Regions from separate parts of the Mesorhizobium sp. P171375 genome, predicted to be linked through region 1. Evidence: predicted binding sites of a transcription regulator. Region 1 holds the regulator's gene; each other region holds the start of a gene.
The links. Region 1 encodes PhoB, which activates phosphate uptake and scavenging genes when phosphate is short. Its sites were predicted from a motif close to TGTCATNNANCTGTCAT; they were not measured.

Region 1 (3,254 bases):
AACCCTCCCTGCGCCGCGCACGGCGCGACAAAAACTGGCCCGAAGGCCGGCACACAGAGGCTCTATTTTTTCGAGCCTCGAAAAAATACTGGTCCAACGGCGGGGCGCTGTCAACATCGATTCTGATGGATTCTGATGGCTTCGCCGAATTTTTTCGGGACCCGCAATAAACAATGACAGCGCCGCTGGCTTCTGGCAATATTTGCGTGGCGTCCCTGACCGCCTCCACTATCATGAGGCGCAAGGGGACCGGGAGGAAAACAAAAATGTCGGTTGGAATCCGTCACGACGATCTGCGCCGTCGCAACCGTGCGATGGTGATTTCGGCCGTGCGCCGGGCCGGCCAGCCGTCGCGCACCGAGATTGCGGCGACCACAGGCCTCAGCCATTCGACCATATCGGCGATCTCGTCTGATCTGATTCAAGAAGGCATCCTGGCTGAGAGCAAACCCGGCGAGACGGGTGCGCTGAAGCGCGGCCGGCCGCAGGTTGGCCTTGCGCTCAACCCGGAAGCCGCCGCGGTGATGACCGTGGTGCTGTCGCTGAACTTCCTCTCCGTCACCGTCATCGACTATGCTGGCCATGTGGTCGCCGAGGAGCAGCGCCGGCTGGATACGCTGACCATGCCGCGCGACGAGCTGATCGGCGAATGCACGGCAATCGTTCGGCGGCAGCTCGAGGATCCCGATCTCGATGTTCAGAGCATCGCCCGCATTGCCATGGGCATCCAGGGCATCACCGATTCGCGGGCGCGCGCCATGCTGTGGTCGCCGATCACGCCGCTGACCGACATTGCCTTCGCCGACATACTGGAAGCGGAATTCGGCATTCCGGCCACCATGGAAAACGACTGCAACATGATGGCGGTGGCGCTGCAATGGCGCCAGCCTGAGCGCTACCGCGACAATTTCATCGCTATCCTGCTCTCGCATGGCATCGGCATGGGGTTGGTGCTGAAGGGCGAATTGTTTACCGGCACCCATTCCTCGGGCGGCGAGTTCGGCCACATGATCCACCGGCCCGGCGGCGCGCTGTGCCGTTGCGGGCGGCGCGGCTGCGTGGAGGCCTATGCCGGCAATTACGCCATCTGGCGCAGCGCCAAAATGATGAGCGAGGATGCCGAACCGGTCGATGTCGGCGACGCCGACATGCGGGCGCTCGCCGCACGTGCCCGCGAGACCGATGGCCCGGAGCGCGAAGCCTACCGCAAGGCCGGCGAGGCGCTCGGCTTCGGCCTCGGCAGCCTGTTCGCGCTGATCGATCCAGCACCTGTCGCCATGGTCGGAGTCAGCGCCGCCGCGTTCGATCTGATCGAACCGGCATTGCGCGAAGCGATTGCTCAGACCGCCGGCGGCCAGCACTCGAAATCGATCTCCTTCGACACCGAGCCCAACGAACTGCCGCTGATCCGCGAAGGCTGCGCTATGCGCGCGCTCAGCTTCGTCGACCAGGAGATTTTCGCACCGGGGATTCAGGCAAAAGCGGGCAAGCATGTCGCCTGAGGGGCCGGCAACAGCGCGGCGCGCCTAATCTTCCCGGATAGCGTAGCCGGCGCCGCGGATGGTGCGGATGACGTCGGGCATGCGGCCATTGTTGACCGCCTTGCGCAGTCGACCGACATGCACGTCGACCGTGCGCTCGTCGATATAGATCGTCTCGCCCCAGACATTGTCGAGCAGCTGGCTGCGCGAGAACACGCGGCCGGGATGGCGCATCATGAATTCGAGCAGGCGGAACTCGGTCGGTCCGAGCCTGATTTCGCTCTTCTTGCGGTAGACGCGGTGCGATTCACGGTCGAGCACGATGTCGCCGACCTTGAGCACGCTGGACAGCACTTCCGGCTTGGCGCGGCGCAGCAACGCTTTCACGCGCGCCATGAATTCCGGTGTCGAGAACGGCTTGACCAGATAGTCGTCGGCGCCGGTCGACAGGCCACGCACGCGGTCGCTCTCCTCGCCACGCGCGGTCAGCATGATGATCGGCAGCCGTTCGGTCTCGGGCCGCATGCGCAGCCGGCGGCAGAGCTCGATGCCGGACACCGCCGGCACCATCCAGTCGAGCACCAGAAGGTCGGGCACATTTTCCTGCAGCCGAATTTCGGCCTCGTCGCCGCGCGTCACCACCTCGACCTGGTAGCCTTCGGATTCGAGGTTGTAGCGGAGGAGCACGCCCAGCGGCTCCTCGTCCTCCACGACCATGATGCGTGGCGCGATCATCAGCAGTTCACCCTTGTCAGGCCGAAGTGGCCATCGCCGTCTCGTCCTGCTTCGGGCGATTGGCGGGCAATTGCTGGCCGGTCAGCACATAATACGCATTTTCAGCGATGTTGGTGACATGATCACCGATGCGCTCCAGATTCTTGGCGCAGAACAGGAGATGCGTGCAGGCGGTGATGTTGCGCGGGTCTTCCATCATGTAGGTCAAGAGTTCACGAAACACCGACGTGTATTTGACGTCGATACGTTCGTCCTCATTCCTGAGTTTCGCCAGGGCTGCCGCATCGGCCGCGGCATACTCCTCGACCACTCCTTGCACCTGGATCAGCACCAGCTGCGCCATCGCGTCGATGGAGTGCGAGAGGTCGCGCGGCGTGACGCTGAGGCCCACGGTGCCGACGCGCTTGGCGATGTTCTTGGCGAGATCGCCGATGCGCTCGAGGTCGCCGGCCATGCGGATCGAGCCGACCACGGCACGCAGATCGTTGGCCATCGGCTGGCGCTTGGCGATGAGCGTGATAGCGCGATCGTCGAGTTCCCGCTGGCGCGCGTCCATGATGGCGTCGTCGGACACGACGCGCTGCGCCAGCGCATTGTCGGAATTGAGCAGCGCTTTTGTCGAGCCGCTGACCATCGACCCGGCCAGATCGCCCATGTCGCGGATCAGCTTGCTGATCTGGCCCAACTCTTCATCGAAGGAAGCGACGGTATGTTCACCCATGATCGTGGTCCTCGTGCCTGAAAATTCAACCGCTGGACGGCTCAGCCGAAGCGGCCGGTAATGTAGTCCTGGGTGCGCTTGTCGTCGGGATTGGTGAACATCTTGTCGGTGGCGCCCTCCTCGACCAGGTAGCCGAGGTGGAACATCGCCGTGCGCTGCGACACGCGCGCCGCCTGCTGCATCGAGTGGGTGACGATGACGATCGTGTAATTCTGGCGCAGCTCGTCGATCAGCTCCTCGACGCGTGCGGTGGCAATCGGGTCGAGCGCCGAGCATGGTTCGTCCATCAGGATTACTTCCGGCGACACCGCAATGGC
Region 2 (3,254 bases), 3.9 Mb from region 1:
CGGCATCCATGAGGCACTCGACCAGGCGAAAGCCGCGGCCGGTGGCAAGGATGTCCGCGTCGGCGGCGGCGTCTCCACCATCCGGCAGTATCTCAAGGAGAAGCTCATCGACGAGTTGCATCTGGCGGTGTCGCCGGTGCTGCTGGGCAAGGGTGAGAATCTGTTTGCCGGCCTGGATATGCTCAAGCTCGGCTATCAGTGCACCGACCAGGTGGCGACGGCGATTGCGACGCATGTGACGATCAAGCGGGGTAGGTAGCGAACCCCTCGGCGCAGGCTCCTTTCTCCCCGTTCTACGGGGAGAAATGCCCGGCAGGGCAATGAGGGGCGGCGCAAACGGTCGAAGGATTTCACCACCGAACCCAACCGCCGATGGCGTTATGGCGTTGAAATAAATCATCCCGTATGAGCCACTTGAGCGGCCAACTATCGAGGTTAGCTCCGCCCCTCATCCGCCTGCCGGCACCTTCTCCCCGTATAGTGACGGGGAGAAGGGAGCTAATACTTCTCCGGCACGTAAAGCTCCCGCGGCAACACCTGCCGTTCGTACTCCGGATTGAACACCCGCTCGGGCAGCGTGATCTCTTCGTGCGGCACTTCCTCATAGGGCATCTGCTTGAGCAGATGGTCGATGCAGTTCAGCCGCGCCCGCTTCTTGTCGTTGCCTTCGACGATGTACCACGGCGCCTCGGGAATGTTGGTGCGGGCAAACGTCTCTTCCTTGGCCTTGGTGTACTGCTCCCAGCGCACGCGCGACTGCAGATCCATCGGCGACAGTTTCCACTGTTTCATCGGATCGTGGATGCGCATCAGGAAGCGCATCTGCTGTTCCTCGTCGGTGATCGAGAACCAGTATTTGACCAGCGTGACGCCGGAGCGAACCAGCATGCGCTCGAACTCCGGCACGTCGTGGAAGAATTGCTCGACCTGATCCTGGTCGGCAAAGCCCATCACGCGCTCGACGCCGGAGCGGTTGTACCAGGAGCGGTCGAACAGCACGATCTCGCCGCCGGCGGGCAGATGCGGCACATAACGCTGGAAATACCATTGCGATTTCTCACGCTCGGTCGGCGCCGGCAGCGCCACGACACGAGCGATGCGCGGGTTGAGGCGCTGGGTGATGCGCTTGATGACGCCGCCCTTGCCGGCGGAATCGCGGCCCTCGAAAATCACCACCAGCTTTTTCTTGTGGTAGGCGACCCAGGACTGCAGCTTGATCAGTTCCGACTGCAAGCTGATCAGATCGCGAAAATACTGCATGCGATCGATCGATGGCGGATGGGCGTTCTTGTAGATCTTGGCAATCTCCAGCGACAGCGCCGGCTCCGACATTTCCAGCTCATAGTCTTCGTCGAGCGTGTCGGCGAGTTCGGCCTCAAGCCAATCCCTGGCCGGAGAATTCTGCTTTAACTCAGTCATTTCTACTGCTCCGCTTACCGGCTGACATGAAACCCTGAGCCGACTTGATATAGGCCGGCAATGACGGTTTTATTGCAAGCCGCCGGCCAGCCGATCACAGCCCAAATCGGCGGGGCATGGTCGATCCATTGCCGTGGCATGGCGACAAACCGCTTAAATTGTCCTACAAATGGCTGACCCATTCGGGCGGCCCGCGCCCTTCTCGACCAAAACCGCCCCACCCCACCAAAATTGCGAGGATCTGACATGGAATACCGCACGCTTGGCCGTTCAGGCTTGAAAGTTTCGACGCTGACGCTGGGCACCATGACCTTCGGCGGCAGCGGACCTTTCGCCGCCGTCGGCAATTCCGATCTCGCTGAGGCATCACGCATCATCGACACCTGCATCGATGCCGGCATCAATCTCATCGACACCGCCAATGTCTATTCGAACGGCCTGTCGGAAGAGATCATCGGCGAGGCGCTCGGCGGCAAGCGCAAGAACGATGTGCTGATCGCCTCCAAGGCGCGCATGCGGATCGGCAAAGGTCCCAATGACGAAGGCCTGTCGCGCCATCATCTGATCCGCGAATGCGAGAAGAGCCTGAAGCGCCTCAGGACCGATGTCATCGATATCTATTTCCTGCACGAATGGGACGGCACGACGCCGCTCGAGGAGACCATGGCGGCGCTCGACACGCTGGTTGCACAGGGCAAGATCCGCTATGTCGGCTGCTCCAACTATTCCGGCTGGCAGGTGATGAAGGCGCTCGGCATCAGCGACAGCCAGCACCAGCCGCGCTTCATCACTCAGCAGATCCATTACACGCTGGAAGCGCGCGAGGCTGAATACGAACTCTTGCCGATCTCGGTCGACCAGGGCCTTGGCGTGCTGGTGTGGAGCCCGCTTGCCGGCGGCCTCTTGTCGGGCAAATACCGCCGCGACAGCCCGACCGCGCGCCAGCTCGCCGGCTGGTCGGAACCGCCGATCCGCGATGAAGACCGGCTGTGGCGGATCGTCGATGTGCTTGTTGACATCGGTGCGGTCCGTGGCGTCTCGGCGGCGCAGGTGGCGCTTGCCTGGCTGCTCGGCCGGCCGGCCGTCAGTTCGCTGGTGATCGGCGCGCGCAACGAGACCCAGCTTAAGGACAATCTTGCCGCGGCGGCACTCGCCCTCACCGCTGAGGAACGCGACCGTCTCGATGCCGTCAGCCGGCCGCCGGTGCTCTACCCCTACTGGCACCAGCAGTTCACGGCGAAGGACCGGTTCGGCCCGGCCGATCTGGTTCTCGACCGCAGTGTCATCTGACCAGCGATGTCACGCAGTCGCCTCGCTGAATGGTTGCGTCCATAGTGCCTATGGGCGATGCTTCGCCGATGTCGCCAATGCATGCAGTCCGATGCGCTAGAGCAACCGCATACTTTTGCGCCGTCGTCATTCTTTCGTCGACCACAGCGGCAGTGTGTGGAGACTTTGATGGTCAAAAGGTGGCTTCGGTCTACAGCGATGTCAGACCAGCTTGCCGCCAGGCAGAGCTTGACGGCCAACCGATTTCCAAGGCGGAGAGTGATCGCTTTTGCATCATCCTTGACGCCCTCGGATTTCAGTTGAAGGCCAACGGTTATTGCTGGGACGCTTCAGAAGTAGAGTGGAGGCTCTGCGCAAAGAAGTAGGGTACCGGGACCGCGGACGATTAGCCCTGAATATAGCGCCAGACTTCGGGATCAGGCTCGATCTGGCCGCTGAGCACGAAATATTTGTAGAGCACGAGCAGGCTGATCGCCTGCTCGGCCTGCTCGTTGGTGAATTTGCGGCAATAGGCGTTGGCCGCCGCGACGATGCGCTGGGCTTCG
Region 3 (3,254 bases), 3.6 Mb from region 1:
CCGTAGCCGAACCGAGCAGCATGTCGCGACGGGTGATCGGTCTGCACTCCATGATTGCTATTCCCTTGTCGATTGGCGCGGGCGCCGTCAGCGCCCGAACCGTCGTCCCTGGCCGCTCCATCCGCAAGCGCCGGATGGAGCGGCCGGGATCATCATAGGCCGTGCGGCTCAGTTCGTCGCCGGCGCCAGTCCGAGCGCGTCGGCGAGGACTTTATAGACGTCGCTCTCCTCCATGTAGCCCTTGAAGCCTTCCGCACCCGGACCGCTGGCCTGCAGCACGACGTCATCGACGGCATGGACCGCTGTATCGGCCGACTTCGGCAGATTGCCGATGCGCAGCACGGCGCCGGGCACGTCCTTGTACTTCTCGTTGGCGACATACTGCTTGCTCTCGTTCTGCACCGCCGGCACGAACGGGCCGTCGAGCTTCGGGCGGAACGTCTCGTAATAGTCGGGGAAGTTGGCGCCGAAGATGGCCAGACGGCGCGAGACATCGACGCTGTCGGGATAACCGTCGTTGTTCTTGTCCTCGTAGTTCGGGAAGCCGGCATCGGCATAGACACCGACCTTGTCGCGCATGTCGGGGCCCGGCTTGCTGTCGTCGATGGTGCCGATGATTGAAACGCTGTGGGTGTGGTCGCCGGTCATCACGATCATCGTGTCGGGATGGGTCTTGGCGAATTCCATCGCAACGCCGACCGCCTTGTCGAATTCGATGACCTCGATCATGGAGCGCTCCCAGTCCATCGGATGCGACATCTTGTCGACCGAGGCACCTTCGACCATCAGGAAGAAGCCTTCGGGGTTCTTCGACAGCTCACCAAGTGCAACATTGGTCATTTGGACGAGACCCGGCTGATTGGGGAAGGTTTCCACGGTGCCCTTCTTGAGGAAGTCGCGGTCCAGCGTGACGTCCATGTTGCCGGTATGGAACAGGCCGAGGAACTTGCCGGTGTTGGTCTTGGCTGCAGCCTCGAGTTCGGTCTTGTCGGTGGCAAGGGCGTATCCGGCATCGCGGAATTTCGCGATGTAGTCAGTGTCATCCTTGCGCTTGGAGCCGGCCGTGCTCTGCGGCAGGAAATAGGCGGAGCCGCCGCCGAGGATGACGTCGGGCTGCGTCTGGTAGAACATGCCGACGATGTCGGCCTTGTCGCTGCGGCTGCGGGTATGGGAGACGACGGCTGCCGGCGTGGCGTCCTCGATCTCGGCCGTCGAGACGACGCCGATCGACTTCTTGCCGGTGCGCCGCAGAGCCTCGGCGATGGTCTCGACCTTCGGGTCATCCTGGCTCGGCTTGGTGCGGTCGGCATAGACGCCGAGCGCGTTCACCGCCGTCTTGTGGCCGGTCATATAGGCCGACATGGTGTTGGCGCTGTCGGTGGCGATCGCGTTGGTCGACGACGTGCCGATAAAGGCCATATAGTCGAGATCGTCCATGTTGAGCCGGCCGTTCGCCTTGCCTTCGGTCATGCCCTTGGACATGATCCGCGCACCGGTCCGATGCGCAACAGAGAGGCCGTCGCCAAGCAGGAAGATGACGTTCTTGGCGCGCGGGGTCGCCGAGGTTCCGAACACCTCCCAATTGACGGACTTGGTCTCGTCGCCAGCCTTGGCTTCGATCTCATAGGTGCCGGGCTGGGCGATGCTGGCAGCGCGGATCAAAATGGCGGAGGCATCGACCCCCTCTTCCTTCTCAACGAACTCGACCTTCTTGCCGAGGACCTCGTCGGCCGGCTTGCCGTTGATCGTCACCGTGACCTGGTCGGGGCTGACGACCTTGTCGAATTCGACCTTCAGGTCGAAAGGAGACTGGGCGAGGATCGTGGCGCGGTCGAGAGGATAGATCGTGGCAGCACCAGCAGCGCTGGCAAGACTTGTCGTAACGGCAAGTGCGATGAGGGGGCGAAGCATAAGTGACCTCCAAAATTGACTGATAAAAGGCAGTTTTTGGTAGTCGTTGCCGATGTCCGTTATATGACAAAACCTCTCCCGGGCCGCTCACATTTCTGCGTCATCCGAAGCCGGTTGAGAATCGGGATTGAACGAAGCTCCGATGGGCGCATCGCTGGCCTGCCGGCCATATTTCCGTGCGGGGAATATGCGACCCAATCAGCGTCCTCACTGCGGCGCGCCGGCGAACAGGATTTCGCCGTCGCCGGTGGCCGGCCAGTCCCTGATGGTGCGGTCGTCGCCGCCGGTCAGCAGCGTTCCGTCGGGCGCGAAGGCGACGGCGTAGATCGGGCCGGTGCGGCTGTCGAACATGGCGATCTGGTTGCCGGTGTCGACGTCCCACAGCCGCGCCGTGCCGTCGAGTGAGCCGGAGGCCAGTCGCTTGCCGTCGTACGATAGCGTCAGCGTGTAGACGGTGCCTTCGTGGCCTTCGAAGCGGCGCAGTTCCCTAAACGTGTCGAGGTCCCAGAGCTTGATCGTGTAGTCGCCGCTGCCGGTGATGACGTGATGGCCGTCGGCGGTGAAGACGGCGCCGTAGGTGCCCTGCTCGTGGCCGTGCCAGCTGCGCAATTGCTTGCCGCTTTCGACGTCCCAGAATTTCAGCGTGCCGTCGATGGAGCCGCTCAGCGCGCGCGTGCCGTCGGGCGAGATGGCGACCGTGCTGATCGGCCAGTCGTGCCCGGTCATCACATGCAGCGCGGATTTGTTGACGAGGTCCCAGACGATGACGTTGCCGGTGTCGTGACCGCTGACGGCACGCTTTCCGTCCTGGCTGATCGCCAGCTTGCGCACACCGCCATTCTGCCCCGACGAGAACACATGCAGCACAGTGCCGTCGGCGAGCTTTCGCAGCACGACTTCGCCGTCATCGCCGGCGGTCAGCGCGGTGGCGCCGTCGGGCATGAACAGCGCCGTGCGCGCCATGTCCTTGTGTTCGCCGAGATTGCGGATCAGCCGCTTGCCGGCGATGTCCCAGAGCTTGATCATGCGATCGGTGCTGGCGCTCATGATGTCGCGGCCATCGGCTGACACGGCGAGCCAGACGACGGCGTCGCGGTGACCGTCGGGCTCGGTCGGCAGTGGTGGTTCGGCCGGCGGCAAGGGCGCGACCGTTTCCGGCGGTGTTGGAAGTGCGGCTTGTGGCGGTGTGGCTGGAGCCGGCGGCGGGGCCGCTTCCGGTGGCGGGGTTGCCGGAGCAAGTGCGACGTCAGGTGGCCGTGGCGGCGCAGGCGGCGCCGGCTCCGGCGGTTTGGCTGCCTGCACGGGCGGAGTTGGCTCAGGCGGGATAGCGATCGGCGGCGAAC

Region 2: ppk2 (polyphosphate kinase 2) is a predicted target of PhoB. The motif match lies at 1,480-1,496, and genes of this name have one in related genera.
Region 3: ACYHH6_RS18320 (alkaline phosphatase) is a predicted target of PhoB. The motif match lies at 1,964-1,980, and genes of this name have one in related genera.

What each region holds. Positions count from the first base shown of each region.
Region 1 covers NZ_JBYNWF010000001.1:212,549-215,802, forward strand. The annotation lists gene ACYHH6_RS01070 (ROK family protein) at 267-1,502, shown strand; gene phoB (phosphate regulon transcriptional regulator PhoB) at 1,527-2,216, opposite strand; gene phoU (phosphate signaling complex protein PhoU) at 2,233-2,937, opposite strand; gene pstB (phosphate ABC transporter ATP-binding protein PstB) at 2,979-3,254, opposite strand, start outside.
Region 2 covers NZ_JBYNWF010000001.1:4,141,812-4,145,065, reverse strand. The annotation lists gene ACYHH6_RS20015 (dihydrofolate reductase family protein) at 1-259, shown strand, start outside; gene ppk2 (polyphosphate kinase 2) at 499-1,419, opposite strand; gene ACYHH6_RS20005 (aldo/keto reductase) at 1,666-2,709, shown strand; gene ACYHH6_RS20000 (glycosyl transferase family 90) at 3,095-3,254, opposite strand, start outside.
Region 3 covers NZ_JBYNWF010000001.1:3,806,400-3,809,653, reverse strand. The annotation lists gene ACYHH6_RS18325 (ABC transporter permease) at 1-47, opposite strand, end outside; gene ACYHH6_RS18320 (alkaline phosphatase) at 169-1,911, opposite strand; gene ACYHH6_RS18315 (WD40 repeat domain-containing protein) at 2,119-3,254, opposite strand, start outside.